Regions from separate parts of the Aurantimonas sp. DM33-3 genome, predicted to be linked through region 2. Evidence: predicted binding sites of a transcription regulator. Region 2 holds the regulator's gene; the other holds the start of a gene.

Region 1 (23,269 bases), on a different contig from region 2:
CGAGCCGGGCTCGTTGGCCGGCAGGTTGAGTTCGCCGAGGCCGGAGCGCGGGCCGGAGCCGAGGAAGCGGATGTCGTTGGCGATCTTCATCAGATCGGCGGCCAGCGAGTTGAGCGCGCCGTGGAAGAAGGTCAGCGCGCCGTGCGAAGCCAGCGCCTCGAACTTGTTGGTCGCGGTGCGGAACGCCTCACCGGTGAGCTTGGCAACCTCGGCGGCGACCGCCGTATCGAAGCCCTCGGGCGCGTTGAGGCCGGTGCCGACGGCGGTGCCGCCCTGGGCCAGCGCCAGGACACCGTCGAGAGCGTCGTTGATGCGCTTCTTGGAGAGTTCCAGCGCCGCGGCGTAGCCGGAGAATTCCTGGCCGAGCGTCACCGGCGTGGCGTCCTGGGTATGGGTGCGGCCGATCTTGATGATCGACGCATATTGCTTCGCCTTGGCGTCCAGCGAGCCGTGCAGCCGGTCGAGCGCCGGCAGCAGCAGGCGGCGGGTCTCCAGCACCGTGGCGACATGCATGGCCGTCGGGAAGACGTCGTTGGACGACTGGCTCATGTTAACGTGGTCGTTGGGATGGACCGGCTTCTTGCTGCCCATGGTGCCGCCGAGCATCTCGATCGCCCGGTTGGAGATGACCTCGTTGACGTTCATGTTGGTCTGGGTGCCCGAGCCGGTCTGCCAGACGACGAGGGGGAAGTGGTCGTCGAGCTTGCCGGCGACGATCTCGTCGGCGGCGCTCTCGATGGCGTCGGCGACCTGGCCGTCGAGGCGGCCCATTGAGGTGTTCACCCGGGCGACGGCCTTCTTGACGAGGGCAAGGGCGTGGATCAGCGGCAGCGGCTGGCGGTCGCCGCCGATGCGGAAATTGTTGCGCGACCGTTCGGTCTGGGCGCCCCAGTAGCGGTCGGCCTCGACTTCGATGGCGCCGATGGAATCGGTTTCGGTACGGGTGCTCATCTTCTGCCCTTCGCAGCTCGTGTACAGGTCGGGCATGGCTTACCGGGCGCGCCGCCGGATCGGAAGGGGCGGACGCAGGGTAAAATCGGTTTAGGCCGGCGGCGGAGCCCCAAACGAAACAGGCGGGCCCCGGGGGACCCGCCTGCAAGCTGTCGTCATGGATGCTGGCCGGTCAGCCGGCCGGGCAATGCGCCCCGGTCGCGGCCCAGGCCTCGTAGAGCGCGCCGAACTGCTCTTGCGTGCCCGGTACCTTCTCGCGGCCCTGGCCCGGATTCCAGCCCCAGCCGACCAGATCGTCGGCGGCCATGTGCTCGACGAGCTCGGCCAGGGTCTTGCCGCCATTGCGGTCCTGATCCTTGATCTGCACGCAGATCTCGGCCAGCGAACGGCCTTCCCAGGCCATCTCGATCGGCGCGACATGCCAGTTCGGATTGCCGGGGATCGAGCGGATGCCCTCGGCCTGCGCCACCACCTCGACATTCTCGGGGCCATGGCAGGTGTTGCACATCATGCCGGGGGCGCCGAAATTGGAATCGCCGCGCACGACAGGCGGCTGGTGCTCGCGCATCTCCATGCCCTGGAGCGGCGAATTGCCCGCCGGATGGCAGTTCACGCAGCGCGGATGCAGAAGCACCTTGCCGGTTTCCTCGAAGATGGCGATCGAGCGCTGGGTCTCGTCGGCGATCCCGTCGAAGGCCGAGACCGGCTTCAGGGTCCGCTCGGGATCGGCCTGCGGTGCGACGGCGGGCGTCGAGGGTTCGGGCGCTGCGGGCGCGCGTTCCTGCGCACCGGCCGGACCCATGACGAGGCCGGCGGCGACGAGGATGCCGGCGAAGCGGCCGGCCAGGGATGTCATTGACGTCACAGATGCTGTCCTGTCGTTCACGAGACGAGGTTGCCGACGATCGGCAGGCGGCGCACCGGCTGGCCGGTCAGGCGACGCCAGGCATTGGCGACGGCCGGTCCGATCGGCGGAGTGCCGGGTTCGCCGACACCCGTCGGCGGCTCGCTGGAAGGGATGATGGCGACCTCGACCTCGGGCATCTCGTTGATGCGCAGCGAACGATAGTCGTGGAAGTTGGACTGGACGACGCGGCCGCCGTCGCCGAGCGTGATCTGGTCGTAGAGGATCGCCCCGAGGCCGTAGCCGATGCCGCCCTCCATCTGAGCCCGGATGATGTTCGGATTGACGGCGACGCCGCAATCGACCGCGCACCAGACCTTGTGGACCTTCGGAGCCCCGTCCTCGCCGATGGAGACCTCGGCGATCTCCGCGACATAGGTGTTGAAGCTCTTGTGGACGGCGACGCCGCGCTGGCGGCCTTCCGGCGCGGGCGTGCCCCAGCCGGCGATCTCGGCGACCTTCTTCAGGACGGCCGTGTGGCGCGGATGCTCGCCGAGCAGTGCCAGGCGCCCCTCGACAGGATCCTTGCCAGCCTTTTCCAGCATCTCGTCGAGGAAGGTCTCGACGGCGAAGGCGGTGTGGGTGTGGCCCACCGAACGCCACCACAGGATCGGCACCGGCAGCTCGGTCTGATGGGCGTAGACCCGGCGATTGGGGATCGCATAGGGCAGGTCCGAGGCGCCCTCGACCGTCGTCTCGTCGAGCTCGGTCTTGTTCATGATCGACTGGCCGGCGATCTTGTGGTCCCAGGCGACGATGTTGCCCTCGGAATCGATGGCGCCCTTGATCGCGTGGACGTAGATCGGGCGGTAGAAGCCGCCGCGAATGTCGTCCTCGCGGGTCCACATGTGCTTGATCGGGCGGTCCATGCCGGACGCCTTGAAGGCGGCGGCGGCCTCGCGCATGTAGGGCGAGCCGAACTGGGCGCGGCGGCCGAAGCTGCCGCCGGCGAGCTGCATGTTCACCCGCACCTTCGACGCGTCGACGCCGCAGACCTCGGCGATCGCGGCCTTGTCCTGGCCGGGGAATTGCGAGCCGTTGTAGCAGTCGATCGAGCCGTCTTCCTGCTTGATCAGCACCGCGTCGAGCGGCTCCATCGGGGCATGGGCGAGGAAGGGGAAGACGAGGTCGGAGTGCATCGTGGTAATGCCGTTCGCCGAGGACGCGCCGTCGACGTCGCCCTCATTGGCAGCCTCGAGCCCTTCGCCGGAGAACAGCGCGCGGTAATCCTCGTAGATCTCCTCGCTGGAGCGCGACTCGGCGGTGGTCAGGTCCCAGACGATCTTCAGCGCATCGCGCGCCTTCAGGGCGGCGTAGGTGTTCTCGGCATAGACCGCGATGCCCTGCGGGATCTGCTGGATGTCGACGACGCCGGGGATCTGGCGGGCCGCCGTATCGTCGAAGCTCTGCACAGTGGCGCCGAAATGGGCCGGATGCGCGACCATGGCGATCATCATGTTGTCGGCGAGGACGTCGAGGGTGAAGACCGCCTTGCCGTTGGTCTTTTCCGGCGTGTCGAGCTTCGGCCGGTCGGTGCCGATCAGGACGAAGTCCTTCGGGTCCTTGAGGACCGGATCGGACGGCGCATCCATGGTGGCGGCCTTGTCGGCGAGTTCGCCGAAGCCGGATTCCTTGCCGGAGGCCGCATGGGCGATGCGACCCTTGGAGACGGTGATCTCCTCGGCCGGCACGCCCCATTCCTCGGCCGCCGCGGCGACCAGCATGGCTCGTGCCGTGGCGCCGGCCTTGCGCATCTGCTCGTAGGAATTGGCAATCGACGTCGACCCGCCGGTGCCCTGCAGGCCGAAGGCGAGGTTCTTGTAGGTCTCGTCCGCGGGCGCCGCGGCGGCGCGCATCTGGCTCCAGTCGGCGTCGAGTTCCTCGGCGACCAGCGTGGTCAGGCCCGTATAGGGCCCCTGGCCGAACTCGATATGCTTCGACAGGACCATGACCGTGCTGTCCGGGGCGATGCGCACGAAGGCGTTGAATTCGCTGGCCGGGCCGGCGGGGCCGGCCGGCGCACCCTGGATCAGGGCAGCGGCGGCCTTCGCCCGCGAGGCCAGCGCCACGCCGATGACGAGACCGGTGCCGATCAGGAAGTTGCGGCGGGTCGGGTTGATGGTCTGGATACCCATGGGATCAGCCCTCCAGCGTGTCGGAGGCGTCGTGGATCGCCTGGCGTATGCGTTGATAGGTGGCACAGCGGCAGATGTTGCCGGCCATGGCGTTGTCGATGTCCTCGTCGCTCGGCGTCGGATTGAACTGCAGCAGCGAGACGGCCGACATGATCTGGCCGGACTGGCAATAGCCGCATTGCGGCACGTCGATCGCGGTCCAGGCGGCCTGCACGGCCTCCGCTTCCGCGCCCTCGACACCCTCGATGGTGGTGACGCTGGAGCCGTCGACGGTGGAGATCGGCGTGATGCAGGAGCGCCGGGTCATGCCGTCGAGATGCACGGTGCAGGCGCCGCACTGGGCGATGCCGCAGCCATATTTGGTGCCGGTCAGGCGCTCGGCGTCACGGATGACCCAGAGCAGGGGCGTGTCGGGATCGCCGTCGAACGTCTTCTGTTCGCCGTTGAGTGTGAAACTGATCAAGGGAAGCCTCCTTCAGGGCGGCCGGTCAGGCAGGTGCCGCTGTGCGGCTCCGTCATGATTTGGATTGATTCCAAAATAGCCGAACAACGGGAAACGGCAACCACAATCGGGTGTCCGCACCGTCGTCGAGAGGGGAGGAGGGTTGGGAATTGCTGCGGCGCACACAGTGCGTCGAGTCGGGCTGTGACGGCGTGGTGCGCGGCGGGAATCCGTAAATGAAAAAGGCCGCCCCATGGGGCGGCCTCTCGATACGTCTTCGGCTCGTGGCGCGATCAGCTGGTCTGGTCGTTGACCGCGTCCTTGACCTTGCCGTAATTCTTCTGGGTCTTGCCTTCGACTTCGTCGGCCGCACCCTCGCCCTTCAGGCGCTCGTTGCCGGTCAGGTCGCCGGCAGCCTGCTTGAGCTTGCCACCGGCTTCGGTGGCGGCACCCTTGACTTCGTTCTTGTCGACCATTGGACATTCCTTTGCTTCGTTGCCGGCAGTGTCTGCCAAGCTTCGATATCCAAACGGCTTTCGGGTGCGGTTGTTCCGGGAAAACTGCGGCGGGTTCAGCGTATGAGGCCGACGATCTGCGTGATGGCCAGGCCGCAGACGAGAAGACCGACGATGCGCAACAGGGCCGTCTCGGGGATCCGGCGCACGATCACGCCGGCGAAGGGCGCCGCCGCGACGCCGCCGACGATCAGGCCGAGAATGGCGAGGCCGTGGGTCGTCAGATCACCGGCCTCCTCCCAATGTCCGGTGACGAGCGCGAAGACGAAGGTCAGCGAGACCGAGAGGGTGACGAGGAACTCGGCCGTGTTGACCGTGCCGATGACGTAGCGCGGCTGGCCGCCGGCGCCGAGCAGGCCGGAGGTCACGATCGGTCCCCAGCCGCCGCCGCCGACCGCGTCGAGGAAGCCGCCGCAGGCGGCCAGCGGCATGGAGGTCGCAGGCGAGACCGGCTTGCTGGGGATTTTCCGGAACGAGCGGACGAGAAGATAGACGCCGATCACCGCCAGATAGGCGCCGACATAGGGGCGCAGGATGCTGCCGGAGATGCTGGTCAGGACGTAGGTGCCGAGAACGCCGCCGAGAATGCCGAGAGGCACGAGGCGCCAGAACAGCTTCCAGTCGACATTGCGGTTGGCGAGATGCGCGGTGCCCGACGCGGCGGTGGTGAAGAGTTCGGCCGTGTGGACCGAGGCCGAGGCCGCGGCGGGCGCGACGCCGAAGGACAGGAGCACGGTGGAGGAGACGATGCCGTAGGCCATGCCGAGCGCGCCATCGACGAGCTGGGCGAGGAAGCCGACGGCAAGGAACAGGAAAAAGTCGCTCATGGAAGACCCGGTCGTTGGAGACCGGATCAGGCTATCTTATTCCTATCTCCTGGATAGGAATAGAAGTTCGGCGGAGGGGCTGCCGCGCGCACATCCTGTGCGTATTTCGCCGACCCATGAGATCGCTCATCTTCGACGCCGCGAGCGGTGCGACCGCATATGCCTGGGCGGACGCCGGGGCGGATGGGGCGCATCCCGGCCTAGGCAGGATCATCGGTCCGGTCCCCTTCGCCGAAATGCCGGGCTTCGAGAATGGCGGCGGTGGCGTCGCGCACCGCCAGAAGCGCGGTGCGGGTCTCGCAGGTCTCCACGTCGCGGCAATCCTCGCAGCGGCGATAGGCGGTGCGGGACGCGCAAGGGGCGAGCGCCAGCGGACCGTCCACGACGCGCAGGACATCGGCGAAGCTGATCTCGTCGCCGGGCCGCGCCAAGCGGTAGCCGCCACGCGCGCCCCGCAGGCTGACGAGGAGGCCGGCCTGTTTCAGCTCGGCCAGGATTGCTTCGAGGAACTTGCGCGGAATCTGCTCTTCGGCGGCGATGACGGCGGCCGATACGGGCGCGGCCCGCGGCGCGAGGTTCCTCAAGGAGCGGATGGCGTAGCGGGCGCGCTGCGAGATCATGGCTTGTCTATCGCAAGGCGGGCGCGGCCGGGCAAGCCGGTGCTGCCCGCGGCGGGCAGGGCGCATGAAAAAGGGGCCCGGCGATGCCGAGCCCCTCGATAGTCCGGATGAATGTCCGGCCGGTTCGGACTTCTTAGAAGTCCATACCGCCCATGCCACCCATGCCGCCCATGCCGCCGGGCATGCCGCCGCCGCCGCCGCCGGCCGACTCCTTCTTCGGAGCCTCCGAGATCATGGCTTCGGTGGTAACCAGCAGGCCGGCGACCGATGCCGCGTCCTGGAGAGCCGAGCGAACAACCTTGACCGGATCGACGATGCCCATCTGGATCATGTCGCCATACTCGCCCGTCGCGGCGTTGTAGCCGAAGGACAGGGACTCGTTCTCGAGGATCTTGCCCACGATGATCGAGCCTTCCGCACCGGCGTTCTGGACGATCTGACGGATCGGAGCCTGAAGCGCCTTGCGGACGATGGCGATGCCGGCGTCCTGGTCGGCATTGATGCCCTTGATGGTGACGGCGTTGGAAGCGCGCAGCAGCGCGACGCCACCACCGGCCACGATACCTTCTTCGACGGCCGCACGGGTCGCGTTGAGGGCGTCGTCGACGCGGTCCTTCTTCTCCTTGACTTCGACTTCCGTCGCACCGCCGACGCGGATGACGGCGACGCCGCCTGCGAGCTTGGCGAGACGCTCCTGCAGCTTCTCGCGGTCGTAGTCCGAGGTGGTCTCCTCGATCTGACCCTTGATCTGGCCGACGCGGGCTTCGATCTGGGTCTTCTCACCGGCACCATCGACGATGGTGGTGTTTTCCTTGGTGATCGAGACCTTCTTGGCACGGCCGAGCATGTCGAGGGTGACGTTCTCGAGCTTGATGCCGACGTCCTCGGAGATGACCGTACCGCCGGTCAGGACGGCGATGTCCTCGAGCATGGCCTTGCGGCGATCGCCGAAGCCCGGCGCCTTGACGGCCGCGATCTTCAGGCCGCCACGCAGCTTGTTGACGACCAGCGTGGCCAGGGCCTCGCCCTCGACGTCCTCGGCGATGATGAGGAGCGGCTTGGAGGACTGCACGACGGACTCGAGGACCGGCAGCAGCGCCTGGAGGTTGGAGAGCTTCTTCTCGTGCAGGAGGATGTAGCAATCCTCGAGCTCGGCGACCATCTTCTCCGGGTTGGTCACGAAGTACGGCGACAGGTAGCCGCGGTCGAACTGCATGCCTTCGACGACTTCGAGCTCTGTCTCGGCGGTCTTGGCTTCCTCGACGGTGATGACACCCTCGTTGCCGACCTTCTGCATGGCCGAGGCGATCATCTCGCCGATTTCCTTCTCGCCATTGGCGGAGATGGTGCCGACCTGGGCGACTTCGTCCGAGGTGTCGATCGAGCGGGCGGCAACGCCGAGCGCCTCGACGACCTTCAGGACGGCCGCGTCGATGCCGCGCTTGACGTCCATCGGGTTCATGCCGGCGGCAACGGCCTTGGCACCCTCGCGGACGATCGCCTGGGCGAGAACCGTCGCAGTGGTCGTGCCGTCACCGGCCTTGTCGTTGGTCTTCGAGGCCACTTCGCGCACCATCTGGGCGCCCATGTTCTCGAACTTGTCCTCGAGCTCGATCTCCTTGGCGACCGAGACACCGTCCTTGGTGATGCGCGGGGCGCCGAAGGACTTGTCGATGACGACGTTACGACCCTTCGGGCCGAGGGTCACCTTGACCGCGTCGGCAAGAATGTCGACGCCACGCAGCATGCGCTCACGTGCGTCGCGGCCGAACTTTACTTCTTTAGCTGCCATGTTCGTATTCTCCCGGGCGCGCCATCTGATCAGGCCGCGCCGTTTCGAAGTTTCGTGGAATTACGGAAATCGCAGGCGCCTGATCAGGCGACGACGCCCATGATGTCGGATTCCTTCATGATCAGGAAGTCTTCGCCGTTCAGCTTGACCTCGGTGCCCGACCACTTGCCGAAGAGGACGCGATCGCCCGCCTTCACGTCCAGCGGCACGACCTTGCCCGAATCGTCACGAGCACCGGAACCGACGGCGACGATCTCGCCTTCCTGCGGCTTCTCCTTGGCGGTGTCCGGAATGATGATGCCGCCAGCCGTCTTGGCTTCGGATTCCACCCGACGGACCACGACGCGGTCGTGCAGAGGACGGAAATTCACAGCTGCCATGTTCGTTGAACCCTTCGTTGACGGATATGGCCGGACCCGCTTTTCGGCATCCGGCGTGAACAACTGGCACTCACCTGGGGCGAGTGCTAACGACGATGGAGATAGTGTCGCAGCCGGCGCGGTGTCAAGCGGTCGGCGCATCGCGTCATCGAAGTTTCGTTAATCGCCGGCCGGATCGGTCCGGCATCCCTGGGCGGTGTTGACGCGGCAGGTGCGGGCGCTTGCGACAGCGCTTCGCCTTGACCGGTCGGCAGGCCGCCTCTATCGGCACGGGACAGGCAATGGCAGCGTGGACACCGATGGAAACTTCTCTCTCCGACACCGGCCGCGGGGCGGATACCGTCCGACCGCCGCAGGACGTCCGGCCGATCGCCGCGCTGGCCGAGATCGCCGGCGACTACGACGCGATCTTCTGCGACGTCTGGGGCGTCGTCCACAACGGCGTCGTCAAGCATCCGGCCGCCGAGGCGGCGCTGACGGCGGCGCGTGCGGCAGGCGTCAAGGTGGTGCTCCTGACCAACTCGCCGCGCCCGTCGGCCGGGGTGGTCGCGCAGCTTGGCACGATGGATTTCTCCCACGACGCCTATGACGCCATCGTCACCTCCGGCGACGCCACGCGCGCCCTGATCGCCGATGTCGCGGGACCGGTCTTCCACATCGGGCCGGAGCGCGACTACGACCTCTTCGCCGGCATCGACGTCGATCTGGTCGGTGAGGCCGACGCGAGGGCCGTGATCGTCACCGGCCTCTACAATGACGAGGTCGAGACGCCGGCGGATTATGCCGACATGCTGGCCCGGCTCCACGCGCTCGACCTGCCGATGATCTGCGCCAATCCGGACATCGTCGTGCATCGCGGCGAACGGCTGATCCCGTGTTCCGGGGCGCTGGCGCGCGACTACGGCCTGATCGGCGGCACGGTGCGCCTCGCCGGCAAGCCGCACCGGCCGATCTACGACGTCGCGTCGCGCGTCCTCGATCTCGGGTCCTCGTCGCGGGTGCTGGCGATCGGCGACGGGCTGATGACCGACGTGAAGGGCGCCAACGATTTCGGCGCCGACGCGCTGCTGATCACCGACGGCATCCATGGCGAGGAACTGGCGTCGGCGGATTCGGCGACGCAGACCGTCGCCGCCGTCCTGTCGGAACGCGGCCTGACGGCGCGCTACTTCATGGCTGCCCTGACATGATGCCAGACGCGATCGCGCGTCTCGGCTCGGTCGCGGACGTGCCGGCGGCTCTGCGCGGCGCCGTCGTGGCGGTGGGCAATTTCGACGGCGTGCATCGCGGCCATCAGGCCGTCCTGGAACAGGCCCGGACCATCGCGGCGGCCGCGGGGCGGCCGCTCGTCTGCCTGACCTTCGAGCCGCATCCGCGGTCGGTGTTCCGGCCCGACCAGCCGGTGGCGCGGCTGACGCCGGCGCCGATGAAGGCGCGCCTCCTGGAGATGCTCGGTTTCGACGCGGTGGTCGAACAGGGGTTCACCCGGGAGTTTGCCGGTCTCGCGCCGGAAGCCTTCGTCGAGACCGTGCTGGTGGAGGCGATGGGCGCCCATCACGTGGTCGCCGGCTTCGACTTCCATTATGGCGCCAAGCGTGGCGGCACGCCCGAGACGCTGGCCGAGGCCGGCCGGGTGCATGGCTTCGGCGCCACCCTTGTGCCGGCCTTCGTCGACGAGGGCGGCGAGACGGTGTCGTCGAGCCGGATCCGCGACTGCCTCGGGGAGGGCGCCGTCGCCGAGGCCGCGGGGCTGCTCGGCTACCGCTGGACGATTGCCGGCGAGGTGGTTGGCGGTGCCAGGCTCGGCCGCACGCTCGGCTATCCCACCGCCAACATGGTGATCGAGCCGGACAGCCTGTTGAAGCACGGCATCTACGCGGTGCGCCTGCGCCGTGCCGACGGCACACTGCATGACGGCGTGGCGAGCTTCGGCCGCCGTCCGACCTTCGACAATGGCGCGGCGCTGTTCGAGACCTTCCTGTTCGACTTTTCCGGCGATCTCTATGGCGAGACCGTTTCGGTGTCGCTGTTCGGTTTCCTGCGCGGCGAGGCGCGGTTCGACGACGCCGAGGCGCTGATTGCCCAGATGGATCGCGACGCGGACGAAGCCCGGGCGATGCTCGCCGCCGTCGCGCCGTTCGGTGACCTCGACCGCCGCATGGCGTTCTGAGCCTTCACCTGCGAGCGGCGACGCCAGCCCTGCAGCGGGGCGTTCTTTCCATCCGGGCTCGGAGTTGCTAAAGCCACGCCATGTTGGATCCACGCGCAATACTCCGTCCGGGCCGAATTAGTCGCCCGGCCTTCTGACCGGCCAAGCCGGAGAAGGTCCGGGTTGCCGGCCATTTGCGCCACCACGCCTCCTTTTCTCGCGCCGCCGTCACGACCGCGGCAGACGACATGGCTGAATTCATGAGCGACACCAAGAACGACACTGCGGCCGGTTCCGCCACCGGGATCGACTACGCCAAGACGCTGTTCCTGCCCGAAACGCCGTTTCCCATGCGCGCCGGCCTGCCCAAGGCCGAGCCCGAATGGATCGGCAAGTGGGACGCGATGGACCTCTACGGCACCCTGCGCCGGGAATCGGCCGGCCGGCCGAAATACGTGCTGCATGACGGGCCGCCCTACGCCAACGGCAACCTCCATATCGGCCACGCCCTGAACAAGGTGCTGAAGGACGTCATCACCCGCTCGTTCCAGATGCGCGGCTACGACGCCAATTACGTGCCGGGCTGGGACTGCCACGGCCTGCCGATCGAGTGGAAGATCGAGGAGCAGTACCGGGCCAAGGGCAAGAACAAGGACGAGGTGCCGGTCAACGAGTTCCGCAAGGAATGCCGCGACTTCGCCGCCCATTGGGTGGGCGTGCAGACCGAGGAGTTCCGCCGCCTCGGCGTCGAGGGCGACTTCAAGGACCCGTATCTGACCATGGCCTACGGGGCGGAGTCGGTGATCGCCGGCGAACTCCTGAAATTCGCCATGTCCGGCCAGCTCTATCGCGGCTCCAAGCCGATCATGTGGTCGGTGGTGGAAAAGACCGCGCTGGCCGAGGCCGAGGTCGAGTATCACGACCATGAGTCCGATACGATCTGGACCAAGTTCCCGGTGCGCGGCAGCGAGGCGCTTGCCGGTGCGGCCGTGGTCATCTGGACGACCACCCCCTGGACGATCCCGGGCAACCGGGCGATCGCCTATTCACCGCGCATCGCCTACGGCCTCTACGAGGTGACCGCCCGCGAAGACGCCGAGAACCCGCGCTGGGCGAAGGCCGGTGACCGGCTGGTGCTGGCCGACGCGCTGGCTGCCGACGTTCTGTCGAAGGCGCGGGTGCCGGAGGACGGCTATCGCCGCGTTGCGGACGTTCCGGCCGGCGATCTCGCGGGCCTCGTCTGCGATCATCCGCTGAAGGGTGTCGGCGGCGGCTACGACTTCGCCGTGCCGCTGCTCGAGGGCGACCACGTCACCGACGATGCCGGTACCGGCTTCGTCCACACCGCGCCGGGGCACGGCCGCGAGGATTTCGACGCCTGGATGGATGCGCGCCGCGATCTCGAAAAGCGCGGCATCGACACGACCATCCCCTTCACCGTTGACGACGACGGCTTCTACACCAAGGACGCGCCGGGCTTCGGCCCGGACGCGGACGGCGGAGCCGCGCGGGTCATCGACGACAAGGGCAAGAAGGGCGACGCCAACAAGCGGGTCATCGCCGCGCTGATCGAGCAGGGCAACCTGATCGCCCGCGGCCGGCTGAAGCACTCCTATCCGCATAGCTGGCGGTCCAAGAAGCCGGTGATCTTCCGCAACACGCCGCAATGGTTCGTCCATATGGACCAGGACCTCGGCGGCTACGGCCTCGACGGCCAGTCGGCAAACGCCGGCACCGAGGACACGCTACGCAACCGCGCGCTCGGCGCCATCGACGCGACGCGCTTCGTGCCGGCGTCGGGCCAGAACCGGCTGCGCGGCATGATCGCCGACCGGCCGGACTGGGTGCTGTCACGCCAGCGCGCCTGGGGTGTGCCGATCTGCGTCTTCGCCGACGAGAATGGCGAGGTGCTCAAGGACGAGGCGGTCAACGCCCGCATCCTCGAAGCCTTCGCGGCCGAGGGCGCCGACGCCTGGTTCGCCGACGGGGCCAAGGAGCGCTTCCTCGGCAACGAGCACGATGCCGACAAATGGACCATGGTCCGCGACATCCTCGACGTGTGGTTCGATTCCGGCTCCACCCACGCCTTCTGCCTGGAGAAGCGGCCCGACCTGAAATGGCCGGCCGACCTTTATCTGGAAGGCTCGGACCAGCATCGCGGCTGGTTCCATTCCTCGCTGCTGGAATCCTGCGGCACCCGCGGCCGGGCGCCCTATGACGCCGTCCTCACCCATGGCTTCGTCATGGATGAGGAGGGGCGCAAGATGTCGAAGTCGCTCGGCAACGTCGTCACCCCGCAGGATGTCATCAAGCAGTCCGGCGCCGACATCCTGCGGCTCTGGGTGGTCAGCTCCGACTATTCGGAGGATATGAGACTCGGCAAGACGATCCTGCAGACCAACATCGACAGCTACCGCAAGCTGCGCAACACGCTGCGCTGGATGCTGGGCACGCTCTCCCACGACGAGGGCGAGACGGTGCCGCTGGCCGAGATGCCGGAGCTGGAGCGGCTGATGCTCAACCGGCTGGCCGAGATCGACGAGATCGTGCGCAAGGGCTACGATTCCTTCGACTTCAAGCGGATCAGCCGGACGCTGCTCGATTTCGTCGTGGTGGAACTGTCGGCCTTCTATTTCGACATCCGCAAGGACGCGCTCTATTGCGATCCGCTGTCCTCGACGCGCCGCAAGGCGTCGTTGCAGGTGGTCCGCATCCTGTTCGACCACCTGGTGACCTGGATGGCGCCGATGCTGCCCTTCACCATGGAAGAGGCATGGCTGTCGCGTTATCCGGAGGCCAAGTCCGTGCATCTGGAGAGCTTCCGCGACGTTGATCCGGCCTGGCGTGACGGCGAGCTTGCTGCCCGCTGGCAGAAGCTGCGCCGGGTGCGCCGCGTCGTCATGGGCGCGCTGGAGGAAAAGCGCCGCGAGAAGGTGATCGGCTCGTCGCTCGAAGCCTCGCCGGTGGTCCATGTCGAGGACGCCGAATTGCGGGCAGAGGCGGCCTCGGTCGACTTCGCCGAGATCGCCATCACCTCGGGTCTCGTCATCTCGGCCGAGCCGGCCCCGGCGGATGCCTTCCGCCTGGCCGACACGCCGGGCGTCGCCGTTGTCTTCCGCAAGGCGGAGGGCACCAAATGCGCCCGCTCGTGGAAGATCACCGGCGATGTCGGCTCCGACCCGGCCTTCCCGGACGTGTCGGCGCGCGATGCGGCGGCGCTGCACGAGCTGAAGGCCGCGCGGCGGCTGACGGCGGCCTGAACGCGGCGGTCAATCACAGCGTGCGGCGGCCCCGACGGTGGCCGCACGCTTGCAGAACCCATTGCAGCAGCCTAGAACTGCGCCCGGAATTCGCCAGATTTCCGTGACATGCGCAGGGTCTGCCCGACCGGCCGCATGCCGGTATGGGGGGCGGAAATGATCGGCTAGGGGGCCGTACCGGATGACATCGAAGACAGTCCGCAATGCGCTTCGCGCTACGGCTATCGGAGCGGCCAGCCTGGCGCTGACCGGCTGTCTGGGACCGACCTACGGCACCGGCAAGTCGCAGGGCGAGACGCTGTTCGACGATCTCAACAACGTCGTCAGCCTCGGCGGCGACAACAAGAGCGCCGAGATCGCCTATGCGCCGCGCCCCGAGCTGGTGAAGCCCGAGAACACCGGTGTTCTGCCGGCGCCGCAGACGGCGCGCAACACGACCGGTGATCCGAACTGGCCGGAATCACCCGAACAGCGCAGCGCCCGCCTGCAGGCCGCCGCCTATCAGGGCGACGGGCCGATGCCGGCGGATGTCGCGACCGCCCGCAAGGAAGGCGTGACGCAGGCCTATCTCGATCGCACCAGCAGCGACGGCTTCGACTTCGGCAAGAACAACGACGACGCGCCCTTGTTAACGCCGCAGCAGCTGCGCAGCCGCGGCGAACTCGTGCGTGCCCGCCTCAAGGAGCGCGCACAGGGCAGCCCGGCCCAGCGCAAATATCTGAGCGAGCCGCCGGTCGCCTATCGCCAGCCCGCGGCCACCGCCCCGGTCGGCGATCCGGGCGTCGACGAGAGCGTCAAGGAACGGCGCCTGCGCGGCAGCGGCGAGGGCCTAGGCTCGAAAATCCGCGACCTCCTGCCGTTCTGATCACGCCCGTTCGCCCTTAAGACACGCGCATGGGATGTCGCCGGTTGGCGGAGGCGGTCAGGGCCGCCGCGCCCGGAAGAAACCGCGCAGAAGCTCCGCGCTCTCGCGGGCCGCGATGTCGGAATAGACCTCGGGCGCATGGTGGCAGGTGGGCTGGCTGAAGAAGCGCGGCCCGGCATCGACGCCGCCGCCCTTCGGATCGGCCGCGCCGTAATAGAGCCGCCGGATGCGCGCAAACGAGATCGCCGCCGCACACATGGCGCAGGGCTCCAGCGTCACATAAAGATCGCAGTCCGGCAGGCGTTCGGAGCCGAGCCGGGCACCCGCCGAGCGGATCGCGACGATCTCGGCATGGGCGGTGGGATCGTTGCGCTGGCGGGTCTCGTTGCCGCCGCGGGCGATGACCTCGTCGCCGCGCACGATGACCGCCCCGACGGGCGTTTCGTTCCGCGCCGCGGCCAGCCGGGCTTCCTCGAGGGCGATGTCCATGAAGGTCGGGCGGGGCAGAGGCGGCTCCTTGGTCTGTCGATCCGGCCTCATGGCGCGGTCCGAATCCCGTTCCCCTTTGACGGGCGATGCTGTAGAGCCACCTGCTAATCCATTCGCGGGTCGGCGCAAGCGTTCCAGCTCCTCAGGGGCGAACCGCTCCGCCGATCCTTTCACCATCTCGACGGTGGTGAGCCGGCGCGAGCGCCGGTCCGAGCAGATAGCCGCCGCATGAGAGGCAGTTGCATGAGCGATACGACGAACGGCGACGACGGAAAAGGTCGCGGACGCGGACCCGGTGGCAAACGGGGCGCAGGTGGCGGGGACCGCGAGCGCGGTGACCGGCCGAAGCCGCGCGAGGGCGGCAAGCCATTCACGCCGAAGAGCCGAGGCATGTTCTCCCATGGCGGCGCGCGCGACGACAAGGGCGAGGGGGCCAAGCCCCGCAGCTTCGGACGGCTGCAGCATGACGCGCCGAAAGGCGATCGCACGGAGCGGTCCGGCGGCGAGCGCCGCCCGGTGCGTGACGACCGGCCGAAGCGGGCGCCGCGCGACGACCGTGCGCCCCGCGCCGAGACCGAGTCCGCCGTTGGCGAGATGCGGATCGCCAAGCGCCTGGCGCGCGCGGGCATTGCCTCGCGCCGCGACGCCGAAGGCATGATCGCCGACGGCCGCGTCAAGCTGAACGGCAAGGTCCTCGACACGCCGGCCGTCGTCGTCACGGCCTCCGACCGGATCGAGATCGACAATGCGCCGCTGCCGGCCATCGAGCGGACACGGCTCTGGCTGTTCCACAAGGCCGCCGGCACGGTGACCACCAACCGCGACCCGGAAGGCCGGCCGACGATCTTCGACCGCCTGCCCGGCGACATGCCGCGGGTGCTCACCGTCGGACGCCTCGACATCAACACCGAGGGGCTGCTGCTCCTGACCAATGACGGCGGGCTCGCCCGAATCCTGGAGCTGCCGGCGACCGGCTGGCTGCGGCGCTACCGCGTGCGCGCCCATGGCGCGATCACCCAGGCGCGTCTTGACGAGCTGCGCCAGGGCATCGCCATCGACGGGGTCTTCTACGGCGCCATCGAGGCGACGATGGACCGCGAGCAGGGCTCCAATGTCTGGCTGACGCTCGGCCTGCGCGAGGGCAAGAACCGCGAGGTCAAGAAGGTGCTGGCGCATCTCGGCCTCGAGGTGAACCGGCTGATCCGCCTGTCCTTCGGCCCGTTCCAGCTGGGCGACCTGAAGGAAGGCTCGGTGCAGGAGATCAAGGGCCGCATGCTGCGCGACCAGCTCGGCGAGCGGCTGATCGAGGAATCGGGCGCCGATTTCGACGCGCCGGTGGCCAAGCCCTTCTCCAACCGCCCGGTCGAGGCCGAGCGCACGGAGCGGCCGAAGAAGTCCGACGAGTGGATTTCCGCCAGCGAGACCGCGCCGAACAAGAAGCGGGTCCGCGAGGCCAAGCGAGAGGATGCGCTGGGCCGGCTCGATACCCGTGCCGGACGGCCCGAGCGCGGCGACCGCAAGCCGTTCGGCGAGCGTCCGGGCAAGCGCTTCGAGGGCCCGAAGAAGCCCTATGGCGACCGCGAGGCCGCCGGCGGCCGCGACGACGCGGCAAGCCCGCCCAAGCGTCCGATCGATGCGCCCAAGCGCAGTGCCAATGTCTGGATGGCGCCGGGCGCACGGCCGCAGGGCACCAAGAAGGCGCTGGGCTCGCAGGCCGGCCGGACCGACCGGGGCCCGTCCCGCGGCGAACGGCCGTCCGGGCCGTCGGCGCCGCGTGGTGGGGCTGGCAAGCCCGCCGGTCGTCCGCCGCGCTCCGGCGGCGACGCGCCGCAGCGTCCGGGGCGCCCGCCGCGTCCGCCGCGCAAGGGCTGATCCGGCATGCGCATCGTCGGGGGTGACCTGAAGGGGCGGCGGCTGGCCGTCCCGAAGACCGATACGATCCGGCCGACCACGGACCGCAACCGCGAGACCTTGTTCAATATCCTGACGCACCGGCCCGGCTTCCAGCTCGACGGGGCCCGGGTGCTGGACCTGTTCTCCGGCACCGGTGCGCTCGGCATCGAGGCGCTGTCGCGCGGCGCCCGCTTCTGCCTGTTCGTCGAGGAAGGCGTCGAGGGCCGCGGTCTCATCCGCGAGAACATCGAGGCCTTCGGCCTGCAGGGGCGGTCCAAGATCTTCCGGCGCGACGCCACCAGCCTCGGCATCGTGGGAACAATGGAGCCATTTGACTGCGTCGTCGCCGATCCGCCCTATGGGCGCGGTCTCGGCACGGCGGCGCTCGTCTCGGCGCGCGATGGCGGCTGGCTGAAGCCGGGGGCGCTGGTGATCGTCGAGGAAGCCTTGTCCGCGCCGTTCGAGGTGCCGGGCGGGTTCGAGCAGACCGACGAACGCGCCATGGGCGAGACGGTGCTGCGCTTTCTTGTCGCCCCGGGTCGCTGACGCCATCCTCACGGCGACCTAAACAAACCTTAATTGGCAAGGATTCTCGGCATCCGGCATAGTCGCGAGGCTTGCAACAGGGTGCAACAACGAGGATCAGACCGAACGATGACGCATCACTTCCGCCCCATCGGCCTGCCGACGCTCGCCGTCGCTTTCGTGCTGCCCCTGACCTTGTCGGCCGGTGCCCAGACAGAGCCGGCCCCGGCGCAGGCCGAGGTGACCGGCCCGTCCGACACGGCGCCGACGACGCCCGAGACCGCGGCGCGCGAGAACGGGCCGGATCTCACCACCTTCACCCTCGACAACGGCCTGCAGGTCGTGGTGCTGCCCGACAATCGGGCACCGATCGTCACCCAGATGGTCTATTACCATGTCGGCTCGGCGGACGAGGCGCCCGGCAAGAGCGGCATCGCGCATTTCCTCGAACACCTCATGTTCAAGGGCACCAAGAATCATCCCACTGGCGAGTACTCGCGCCGCGTCGCCGATATCGGCGGCCAGGAAAACGCCTTCACTACCTCCGACTATACCGGCTACTACCAGCAGGTGCCGGCCGACGCGCTGGCAATGGTGATGGAGATGGAAGCCGACCGGATGGAGAACCTCGTTCTCTCCGAGGAGGCGGTCCTGCCGGAACGCGACGTCATCCTGGAAGAGCGCCGCATGCGGATCGACAACGATCCGGGCTCGCAGCTCTCGGAAGCCGTGCAGGCGGCGCTGTTCCAGAACAGCCCCTACGGCACGCCGGTCATCGGCTGGCGGCAGGAGATGGAAGGCCTGACGCGCGACGACGCGATCGCCTTCTACAACAAATACTACACGCCGAACAACGCGACCTTGCTGATCGCCGGTGACGTCGACGTCGCCGAAGTCCGCGATCTCGTCGCCGAGACCTACGGCAAGGTCGAGCGGCGCGCCGATCCGGGCGACCGGGTCCGTCCGGTCGAGCCGGAGCCGCTGGCTGAGCGCACCGTCACGCTGACCGATCCGCGCGTCACACAGCCGTCGCTGCAGACCGCCTATCTGGTGCCGTCGGAAACGACGGACGAGAACGGCGAGGCCGAGGCGCTGGACATTCTGGCGGACATTCTGGGCGGCGGCACCACCAGCCGCCTCTATCGCGGACTGGTCGTCGACCGGGCGCTGGCGGCCGCCACCGGCACCTATTACGGCGGCACGGCGCTCAAAGAGGCCCAGTTCGTGGTCTATGGAACGCCGCGCGACGGCGCCTCCCTCGATGCCGTCGAGGCGGCGCTCGACGAGGAAATCGCGACGCTGACCGAAGACGGCGTCACCGAGGCGGAACTGGACCGGGCCAAGAACCGGGTGCGCAAGAATATGATCTATCTGCGCGACAGCCAGACCTCCATGGCCCGCCGCTACGCCGCGGCCCTGGCCACCGGCCGCACCATCGAGGATGTGGAGGCATGGCCCGAGCGCATCGAGGCGGTGACCGTCGAGGACGTCAACGCCGTCGCCCGCAAATATCTGCGGCCGCAGCGCTCGGTCACCGGCTATCTCAGACCCGAGGCCCAGCCGGATGCCGACACGCGCTCCTGATCTTCCCCTTCGCAGAAGGAATCCCCCGTTGAAGTCATTCGTCCCCGCGCTCGGTGGCACGATCGCCGCCCTGGCCCTGTCGTTCAGCCTGTCCTTCGCATCGGTCGGCACCGCCGAGGCCGTCGATATCCAGACGGTCACCAGTCCCGGTGGCATCAAGGCGCTGCTCGTCGAGGATCACACCAATCCGCTGATCGCGATGAAATTCGCCTTCAAGGGCGGCGGCTCGACCCAGGACGAGCCCGGCAAGGAAGGCACCGCGAACCTGATGTCCGGTCTGCTCGACGAGGGGGCCGGCGACATCGACAGCCAGGAATTCCAGGCGCGGCTCGACGATCTCGGCGTGTCGCTGAGCTATGACGCCAGCCTCGACAATTTCTCGGGCAGCTTCCGGACCATCACCGAGGTCAATGACGACGCCTTCGCGCTTCTGAAGGCATCGATCAACGATCCGCGCTTCGACGAGGAGCCGGTGGCGCGGATCCGCGGCCAGATCATGGCCGGGATCCTCGCCGAGCAGAACGACCCCGGCGAGCTCGCCGGCAAGGCGTTCTCGCGCACGGTCTTCGCCGATCATCCCTATGCGCGGCCGACCAAGGGCACGCTGGAGACGCTGGCAACCGTCGGCGCCGCCGACCTCGAGGCATTCAGAAAGCGCATCTTCGCGCGCGACAATCTCTACGTCGGCGTCGTCGGCGACATCACGCCGGACGAACTCGGCAAGCGGCTCGACGAAGTCTTCGGCGCGCTGCCCGAAACGCCCGAGCTGAAGCCCGTGGCCGATATCCAGCCGGTCCTCGGCAAGACCGAGGCCGTCGACCTGGCGGTGCCGCAGACCACGATCCAGATGGCCCTGCCGGGCGTGATGCGCGACGATGACGAGTTCTTCGCCGCCTATCTGATGAACCACATCCTGGGCGGCGGCTCCTTCACGTCGCGGCTCTACGAGGAAATCCGCGAGAAGCGCGGCCTTGCCTATGGCGCCGGCTCGTTCCTGGCCAGCTACGACCATGCGGCGCTGCTCGGCATCCGCACCGCGACGCGGGCGGAAAAGGCCGAGGAAAGCATCGCGATCATCCGCGAGCAGCTGGCCGATCTCGCCGAAAACGGCCCGACGGCCGAGGAACTGGCGAAAGCGAAAGCCTATGTGAAGGGCGCCTATGCCATCCGCAATCTGGATTCCTCGGCGGCGATCGCCTCGACGCTGCTCGGCATCCAGCTCGACGATCTCGGCATCGACTATATCGACAAGCGCCAGGACCTGATCGACGCGGTCACCCTCGACGACGTCAAGGCGCAGGCCGAGGCGCTGCTGTCGGCTCCGCCGACGATCATCACCGTCGGTCCCGCGGGAGCCTGACGGCGGTGACGACGCTCGGGCTCGCCCTCGGCGGCGGCGGCGCGCGCGGGCTCGCCCATATCCACGTGCTCGAAGCCTTCGACGAACTCGGGCTCGTGCCGGATCGCATCGTCGGTTCGTCGATCGGCGCCATCATGGGCGCCGGCCGCGCCTCGGGCATGAGCGGCCGCGACGTCCGCGACTTCGTCCTCGACTGCTTTGCCGGCAAGAGCCTCGTCTTCGGCCGGCTCTGGCGCACCCGTCCGGGCAGCTTCCAGGAATTCCTTGCCGATGGCGGACTGCGTCTCGGCCAGCTCAATGCCGAGCGCGTCGTGCGGGCCTTCCTGCCGCTCGATCTGCCGCTGCATTTCAGCGAGCTGAAGATTCCGCTCGGGGTGATGGCCACCGATTTCTACGGCAAGCTGGAATGCGAGATCGATTCCGGCGAACTGTTCAGCGCGCTGGCCGCGACGGCCGCCCTGCCGGCGGTGTTCCGGCCGGTGCGCCGCGACGGGCGGATCCTGATCGATGGCGGCATCTTCAACCCGCTGCCCTTCGACCGGCTGCAGGGCAAGGTCGACAAGGTCATCGCCGTCGACGTCAATGGCGGACCGAAGGGCGGGCCGGACATCATGCCGACGCCGCTGGAGGCGCTGTTCGGGGCGTCGCAATTGATGATGCAGTCAATCATCGACACCAAGGTCCACATGCACCCGCCGGACCTCCTGATCTGCCCGCCGGTCTCGCATTACGGCGTCCTCGACTTCCTGCGCACCAAGCAGATCCTCGACGAGACCAGCCCGGTGAAGGAAGAGACCAAGCGGTCGCTCGACGCGCTGCTCTCGTCCAGGAACAGCGGTCGGCGTCAACACGGGATCACGTCGGTCAAGGCCGGATAGGCCAAACCGCCGGCCCGCCTATTCGGCGGCTTCGAGGATCCGCTCGTCCAGCCGACCGGTTTGCGGCGGCGTTTCCGCCGCCTCGCTCATGGTCTCGTCCTGCCCGGCCGTGACCGGCTTGCGGGCCGCCTGTTCGAGGAAGCGCATCAGCCCGGTCTCGACGCGGGTGAGTCCCTCGCGGCAGCGACCCTTCAGGAGGTCGGGCGACAATTCGCCGGCCTCGAAGGCGGCGACGATCTGCGGGTGGACATAGGACGCGCGGGCAACGGCCGGCGTGTTGCGCAGCACCTGTGACACTGATCGCATGGCCGCGGCGACGGCGCGCTTGCGCTTCGACTTGCTGTTCACCTTGTCCTCGGCATCCTCGACCAGATAGCGCAGCGCCTCGGCCGAGCCGTGGAAGGTGCGGAAGTCCTTGGCCGAGACCGGCGCGTCGGCGGCCTCGTGCAGATAGTCGTTGAGAAGGTTCGCGGTCAGCTCGCGCTGCTCCTTGCGGGCATCGGGGAAGCGGAACAGGCGCTTGCCCTTGCCCTTGCGGACCCGCTTCAGCGACTTGACCATCGGCCGGTCGACGATCTCGATGCGCTGCGGCTTGTTGGACTTGGCGACGAACTTCAGCACCGCCGCCTTCTTGAGGATGCGCAGATTGTCCTTGCGCAGGGAGGCGACGCCGCGCCCGCCATCGCTGGCATATTTCTCATGGCCGGGCCGCATGGCGGTCAGGTCGATCAGCCGGGTGGCGATCGCCGAGGTGGTCAGGCGGTCGAGCTTGCGGCGACGCATGTCCTTCTCGACGCGGCGGCGCAGCCGGGGCAGGGCATGGCCGAAGCGCAGCAGCCGCTCGGTCTTCACCGCGTCGCGCACATTCACCCATTCGTTGTGATAGCGATATTGCAGCCGGCCCTTCTCGTCGCGACCGATTGCCTGGATGTGGCCGCTCTCGTCCATGCAGATCTTCACCTCGGTCCAGGCCGGGGGAATGGCGAGCGCCTTCACCCGCTTGCGCAGGCGCTTGTCGGCGATGGGCTCGCCGTTGGAAAAGCAGATCTTGAACCCCTTGCCGCATTTGCGGCGCTCGACCTCGAACCGGTGCGGATCGGTGAGGGCGAGGCCGAATTGTTCGGCGTGAAAGGCAAGGCGAGGGTTCATGGACGGGGCCGATGGATGGAAGGCCGCAAGGGCCGGGACGAGTCTGCAAACGGCGGCCTTCGGGCTCCGGTTCCGCGCCCGGTCTGCGGCGATTTGGCCGGTCTGTACGCAAAGCCCTGCGGGAACGCATCCGCCGCGAAATCGCTTCGCGCCTATCCAATCAACAGGAGGCGAGCGATGGCGAAGTACCGCAAGGGCGAATGGGTCGAATGGAACTGGGGGGGCGGGACCGGCACCGGCAAGGTCAGCGACACCTTCACCGAAAAGGTCACGCGCACGATCGAGGGCAGCGAGATCACCCGCAATGCCGACGCGGACAACCCCGCCTACATGATCGAGCAGGAGGATGGCAGCCGGGTGCTGAAGTCGGAATCGGAGCTGTCCAAGCCGGACTGAGCTCCGGCTCCCGGACGCCTCGCAGGGCCGGGGTCGGCGGGTGATGCTTCGGCCTGTCGCGTGTCAGCGCGACTGGATCTTGCCGAAGTCGCGACGGCGCCCGCGGAAGGGGCGGCCGCGGCGGCGCTTGATCGGCGCCCCGTCCTCCGGGCTCG
Region 2 (5,946 bases):
CGGTCTGGTCGGGCCGGGCATAGATCAGGTCGAAGGACAGGCGCGGGAAGATTTCGCGGGCAAGACCGATGGCGTGCAGCGCCTGGTCGACGCTGTGCAGCCGGCCGAGAAGCCGAAGGTCGCGGTCGTTCAGCGCCTGCACGCCGAGCGACACCCGGTTGACCCCGGCCTCGCGATAGCCGCGGAACCGCTCCGCCTCGACGCTCGACGGATTGGCCTCCAGCGTGATCTCGGCGCCGTCGGCGATCGTCCAGTGGGCGGCCACGGCATCGAGGATCCGGCCGACCGTCGCCGGCTCCATCAGCGACGGCGTACCACCGCCGAGGAAGACCGAGGTGACCGTCTCGCCCGCCGAGCGGCGGGCCATCTCGGCCAGTTCCCGCTCGAAGGCCGCCGCATAGCGCTCCTGGTCCACCGGCTTGTGGCGGACATGGCTGTTGAAGTCGCAATACGGGCATTTGGCCGCGCAGAACGGCCAATGCACATAGACGCCGAACCCCGGCGCGCGCGATTGCGGCTCGAAGGCGAGAACGTCACGGCCTGGGCGGGAATGGATCGTCATTCGACTCCGAGTGCGTCGCGCGCGAATTTCTGGAAGGCCCGCGCCCGGTGCGACATGGCGGTCGGCTGGCCGGGCTTCCAGGCGTGTTTTTCCGCCGACATCATCTCGCCGAAGGTCCGGTCGCTGCCGTCGGGCAGGAAGATCGGATCGTAGCCGAAGCCGAGCTCGCCGCGGGGCGGCCAGACGATGGTCCCCTCGACCTCGCCCCGGAAGAGATGCGTGCCGCCGGCCGGATCCGCAAGGCACAGTACCGCGACGAATTTCGCCCGGCGCTGCTCCGGCGTCGTGGCGCCGGCCGCCTGCAGCTTTTCCTCGACATTGCGCATCGCCATGGCGAAATCGCGATCCGGGCCGCCCCAGCGCGCCGAATAGATGCCGGGATCGCCGTTCAGCGCGTCGATGGCGATGCCGGAATCGTCCGACAGCGACACGAGGCCGGTGGCGCGCATGGCGGCCAGCGCCTTGAGCTCGGCATTGGCCTCGAAGGTCGTGCCGGTCTCTTCGGGATCCTCGAGGCCCTTGTCCTTCGCCGAGGTCACCTCGAAGCCGAAGGGCTCCATCAGCTCGCGGATTTCCCAGATCTTTCCGATATTGTGGCTGGCGACGAGAAGGGGGCCGTCCTTCGGATCGAGACGTTTCATTGCGCGGCCTCGATGGCCTGGCGCTGCATGCCGACGAGATCGTTGATCCCCTTGCGGGCGAGATCGAGGAGCTTGAGGAACTCGTCCTGCGAGAACGGCGTGCCCTCGGCGGTGCCCTGGATCTCGACGATGCCGCCGGAGCCGGTCATGACGAAATTGGCGTCGGTCTCGGCGGTGGAATCCTCCGGGTAGTCGAGATCGAGTACCGGCTCGCCCTTGTAGATGCCGCAGGAGATCGCTGCGACGTGGTCCTTCAGCACCTTGGCCGGATCGACCATGGCGCGCTGGCCCATCCAGGCGAGGCAGTCGGCCAGTGCGACGTAGCCGCCGGTGATCGCCGCCGTGCGGGTGCCGCCATCGGCCTGGATGACGTCGCAATCCACGGTGATCTGGCGCTCGCCCAGCGCCTGCAGGTCGACGACGGCGCGCAGGCTGCGGCCGACGAGGCGCTGGATTTCCTGGGTACGGCCCGACTGCTTGCCGGACGCCGCCTCGCGGCGCATCCGGTCGCCCGTGGCGCGCGGCAGCATCCCGTATTCGGCCGTCACCCAGCCCTTGCCGGAATTCTTCAGCCAGCCCGGCACGCGCTCTTCAAGGCTCGCCGTGCACAGGACATGGGTGTCGCCGAACCGGACCAGGCACGAGCCTTCGGCATGCCGCGAGTAGTTCCGCTCGAGGCTGACGGGCCGCAATTCGTCGAAGGCGCGTTTGGATGGCCGCATGATGAGGTCCTGACAATCGGTCCTGGAGAAGGGAATAGATGCTTCGGGTTGCGCCGGGCTTGTATCGACGATGACCCGGCGGATCAAAGATTTTCGCGTCGCCGTCATGGCGGGGCGCCGCGCGATGGCGGAAGATCGCCCGGAACGGCGCCCGCGCGGAGGGCGATCGCGGCCGGACGGCTTGGCGAGGGCCCAAGCATTCCCTATAGTCCGGTCATGCGGGAAACGATGCGACGCCATGACTGAATTCCGTTTGCCTGTCAGCGATTTGGCTTCCGGAGCACTGCCGCTGGACGAGCGCTCGCGGGAGATCTTCCGGCTGATCGTCGAAAGCTATCTCGACATCGGCGAGCCGGTGGGCTCGCGCATGCTATCGCGGCTTTTGACCAACGCGCTGTCGCCGGCCTCGATCCGCAACGTGATGAGCGATCTGGAAGCGCTCGGCCTGATCTATGCGCCGCATGTCAGCGCCGGACGCATGCCGACCGAACTGGGGCTGCGCTTCTTCGTCGACGCCTTTCTGGAAGTTGGCGATCTCGGCTCCTCCGAGCGCGAGGAAATCGAGGAAAAGGTGCGGGTGTCGGGCGACGGCCGCCCGTTCGAATCGCTTCTGACCGAGGCGAGCCAGCTTCTGTCCGGCCTGTCGCGCGGCGCCGGCATCGTGCTGACGTCGAAGGCCGATCTGCGCCTCAAGCATATCGAGTTCATCCGGCTGGAGCCGACGCGCGCTCTGGCGGTGCTGGTCGGCGCCAATGGCGAGGTGGAGAACCGCATTCTCGACCTGCCGGCCGGCGTCACCGCCTCGCAGCTCGTCGAGGCCGGAAACTTCCTCAACGCCCATATCGTCGGCCGCACGCTGGGCGAGGCGAGCGAGGAGATCGCTCGGCTGAAGGACGACACGTCCAGCGCCCTCGATCTCCTGTCGCGCCAGCTCGTCGAAAAGGGGCTCGCGGTCTGGTCCGGCGCCTCGGCCGACCAGCCGGCGCGGCTGATCGTGCGCGGTCGCGCAAATCTTCTGGAGAACGTCACCGCCTCCGAGGACATCGAGCGGCTGCGCCTGCTCTTCGACGACCTGGAGACCAAGAGCGGCATTATCGAGCTTCTGGGCCTTGCCGAGAAGGGCAATGGCGTGCGGATCTTCATCGGGTCGGAGAACAAGCTGTTTTCGCTGTCCGGATCCTCGCTGGTGGTCGCCCCCTATCAGGGCGGCGGCGAGAGCGTCATCGGCGCGGTGGGCGTGATCGGTCCGACCCGGCTCAACTACAAGCGGATCGTGCCGATGGTGGACTATACCGCGCGCATCGTATCGCGGCTTCTGACCTCCGGCGCGGCTGCCCGCGAGGCTTGATTTTCCGTCCCGTCAATTCGATATGCGGCGCGACAACGATTTTCCGCCGCGCTGCGCGGTTCGCGTGGGGACCCCCACCGCCGGACTTGCGCAGCCAGGCCCCGACACGAGGTGATGACGCATGAGCGATACCGGCAAGCGCGAACACGACGAAGCCCGCAACCGGGCGGCTGACCCGGCCGCCCGCGATCGCGCCGACCCGGCGAGCGAGGCCGAGGCGCGGCGCGCGGCGGCCAATGCCAATGCCGAAGGCAGCGGCTATGCGGATGCCGCCAGCGGCTTTGCCGACGCCGATGCGGCCGCCAGCGCCGATGCCGAACGCATCGCCGCGCTGGAAGCCGAGAACGCCGACGTCAAGGATCGCCTGCTGCGGCTGGCCGCCGACATGGAAAACCTGCGCCGGCGGACCGAGCGCGAGGTCAAGGACGCGCGCACCTATGCGGTGACCGGCTTTGCCCGCGAGATCCTGTCGGTCGCCGACAATCTGCGCCGCGCGCTGGAAGCCGTGCCGGCCGAAGCCAAGGCCGATGGCGAGGGTGGTCTGGCGGGTCTCATCGACGGCGTCGAGGTGACCGAGCGGTCGCTGCTCAGCACGCTGGAGAAGCACGGCGTCAAGAAGCTCGACCCGGAAGGCCAGCGCTTCGACCCGAACTTCCATCAGGCGATGTTCGAGATTCCCAACACCGAAGTGCCGAACGGCACCGTCCTGCAGGTCGTGCAGGCAGGCTACGCCATTGGCGAGCGCGTGCTGCGCCCGGCCATGGTCGGCGTCTCCAAGGGCGGGCCGAAGGCCTCTGCCGCCAAGGCCGAGGCGGACGTCGCCCCGCAGGATGCCGGCGACACCATCTGATCGCCACAAAGCCCGCCGACGCTTTTCCGTATCGCGGGACCAACTCGCGATACGGATGTCAGGCAAGGACAGGCGACTTATGACGAAGACCATCCTCCCGTTCGCGGTTTCGGCCGGACTGCTCGTGCTCGGCACGCTGGCAGTGAAGGCCGATCACGCCGACCGGCACATGTCGGTCTGGAAGTCGCCGACCTGCGGCTGCTGCGAGGCCTGGACGGACATTGCCCGCGCGCATGGCTTCGACGTCACCGTCACGAACATCGATGAACTGACCCCGATCAAGCGTGCGGCGAAGGTGCCGGCGGCGATGGAAGGGTGCCACACAGCCAGGATCGACGGCTATGTCATCGAGGGCCATGTGCCGATGGATGCGATCGACCGGCTCCTCGCCGAGCGTCCCGCCCTGGCCGGCCTGTCGGCACCGGGCATGCCGATGGGCTCGCCCGGCATGGGCGACGATCCGGACGCCCGCTACGACGTCTACGGCTTCGGTGGCGAAGGCGGTCCGTCTGTCTATCAGGCTGTCGGCGCCCGCTGACGGGCCCCCAATTTGGGGCAGGATAGGGCGTCGCGCCTGATCGGATTGGCCCGGCTCAGAAGCGAGGCGGCGTGCGACCGGCGGCGCGGCAGGCCGCGACCAGCGTGTTGGCCATCAGCATGGCGATGGTCATCGGCCCGACGCCGCCCGGCACCGGCGTGATCGCCGCGGCCTTCTGCGAGGCGGCCGCGAACGCCACATCGCCCACCAGCCGGGTCTTCACCGAGCCGTCCGGATTGTTGCCCTTCTCGGGCGCGTCGATCCGGTTGATGCCGACATCGATCACCACGGCACCCTCCTTCACATAGTCCGCGCCGATCATCTCCGGCCGGCCGACCGCCGCGACCAGGATATCCGCGTTCCGGCAGAGGGCGGGCAGGTCCTTGGTGCGCGAATGGGCGATGGTCACGGTGGCGTTGGCGGCCAGAAGAAGCTGCGCCATCGGCTTGCCGACGATGTTGGAGCGGCCGACGATCACGGCGTTGAGGCCCGACAGATCGTCGCCGAGGACGTCACGGATCAGGATCATCGAACCGGCCGGGGTGCAGGGTACGAAGGCCTCGTCGATCGCGCCGGTGGACAGTCGCCCGACATTGACGAGGTGGAAGCCGTCGACGTCCTTGTCGGCGTCGATTGCCTGGATCACCTTGCCCTCGTCGATCTGCTGCGGCAGCGGCAACTGGACGAGAATGCCGTGGATGTCGGGATCGGCGTTGAGCTCGGCGATCAGCTTGAGCAGCGCCGCTTCGGACGTGTCGGCGTCGAGCACATGCTTGACCGACTTGAAGCCGCATTCGACCGCGCGCCTGGCCTTGGAGCCGACATAGACCTGGCTGGCCGGGTCCTCGCCGACGATCACCACGGCCAGTCCGGGCTGAAGGCCCGTCTCGGCGGTCAGGGACGTCGTTGCCGCCGTGACCTCCTCGATGATCCGCGCCGCGCGCGCCTTGCCGTCGATCCGCCGTGCCGTCATGCGTCGGTCTCCCCATTCCCGGTGCCGGGGTGGTTCTAGGTCAGATGCACGGTGCGGGGGAAGGGCGGAATGCAGGCTCTCTCGGGCAACAGCGTCGATGGTAGGCAAAGCCCCGCTCGCTGGCCGGTCAAGGCGCCGGCGGAGGCAATGCTGTCCTCAGGCTCTCAAGCCGCCGATTTTGCCTTCACATAGGCTTCCAGGATCGCCGCCATACGGGTGGTATAGCCTTTGGGGTCCTGCGCCTGGAAATAGGCCTTTACCTCGGGCGACACGCGCATCGTCACCGTTGGACGCGTGCGCGGCTCGACAAGC

What was found. The regulator HrcA, encoded in region 2, represses chaperone genes, less so after heat shock. The targets are predictions, from matches to a motif close to GTTAGCACTCNCNNNNNGNGAGTGCTAAC.
Region 1: the regulator HrcA is predicted to act here: its motif matches at 8,629-8,657, upstream of groES (co-chaperone GroES).

The regions. Positions count from the first base shown of each region.
Region 1 covers NZ_JACSGS010000015.1:88,603-111,871, reverse strand. The annotation lists gene fumC (class II fumarate hydratase) at 1-951, opposite strand, end outside; gene H9Q09_RS17965 (hypothetical protein) at 1,124-1,807, opposite strand; gene H9Q09_RS17960 (xanthine dehydrogenase family protein molybdopterin-binding subunit) at 1,834-3,990, opposite strand; gene H9Q09_RS17955 ((2Fe-2S)-binding protein) at 3,995-4,453, opposite strand; gene H9Q09_RS17950 (CsbD family protein) at 4,726-4,908, opposite strand; gene H9Q09_RS17945 (sulfite exporter TauE/SafE family protein) at 5,004-5,774, opposite strand; gene H9Q09_RS17940 (Rrf2 family transcriptional regulator) at 5,975-6,394, opposite strand; gene groL (chaperonin GroEL) at 6,528-8,186, opposite strand; gene groES (co-chaperone GroES) at 8,270-8,566, opposite strand; gene H9Q09_RS17925 (TIGR01459 family HAD-type hydrolase) at 8,866-9,756, shown strand; gene H9Q09_RS17920 (bifunctional riboflavin kinase/FAD synthetase) at 9,756-10,736, shown strand; gene ileS (isoleucine--tRNA ligase) at 10,976-13,975, shown strand; gene H9Q09_RS17910 (hypothetical protein) at 14,157-14,840, shown strand; gene H9Q09_RS17905 (nucleoside deaminase) at 14,898-15,380, opposite strand; gene H9Q09_RS17900 (pseudouridine synthase) at 15,573-17,201, shown strand; gene rsmD (16S rRNA (guanine(966)-N(2))-methyltransferase RsmD) at 17,208-17,768, shown strand; gene H9Q09_RS17890 (pitrilysin family protein) at 17,877-19,331, shown strand; gene H9Q09_RS17885 (pitrilysin family protein) at 19,360-20,691, shown strand; gene H9Q09_RS17880 (patatin-like phospholipase family protein) at 20,697-21,569, shown strand; gene H9Q09_RS17875 (DNA topoisomerase IB) at 21,588-22,718, opposite strand; gene H9Q09_RS17870 (DUF2945 domain-containing protein) at 22,896-23,114, shown strand; gene H9Q09_RS17865 (monovalent cation:proton antiporter-2 (CPA2) family protein) at 23,178-23,269, opposite strand, start outside.
Region 2 covers NZ_JACSGS010000002.1:296,418-302,363, reverse strand. The annotation lists gene hemW (radical SAM family heme chaperone HemW) at 1-562, opposite strand, end outside; gene rdgB (RdgB/HAM1 family non-canonical purine NTP pyrophosphatase) at 559-1,203, opposite strand; gene rph (ribonuclease PH) at 1,200-1,925, opposite strand; gene hrcA (heat-inducible transcriptional repressor HrcA) at 2,164-3,273, shown strand; gene grpE (nucleotide exchange factor GrpE) at 3,395-4,123, shown strand; gene H9Q09_RS04150 (DUF411 domain-containing protein) at 4,203-4,661, shown strand; gene folD (bifunctional methylenetetrahydrofolate dehydrogenase/methenyltetrahydrofolate cyclohydrolase FolD) at 4,717-5,634, opposite strand; gene H9Q09_RS04140 (BrnA antitoxin family protein) at 5,799-5,946, opposite strand, start outside.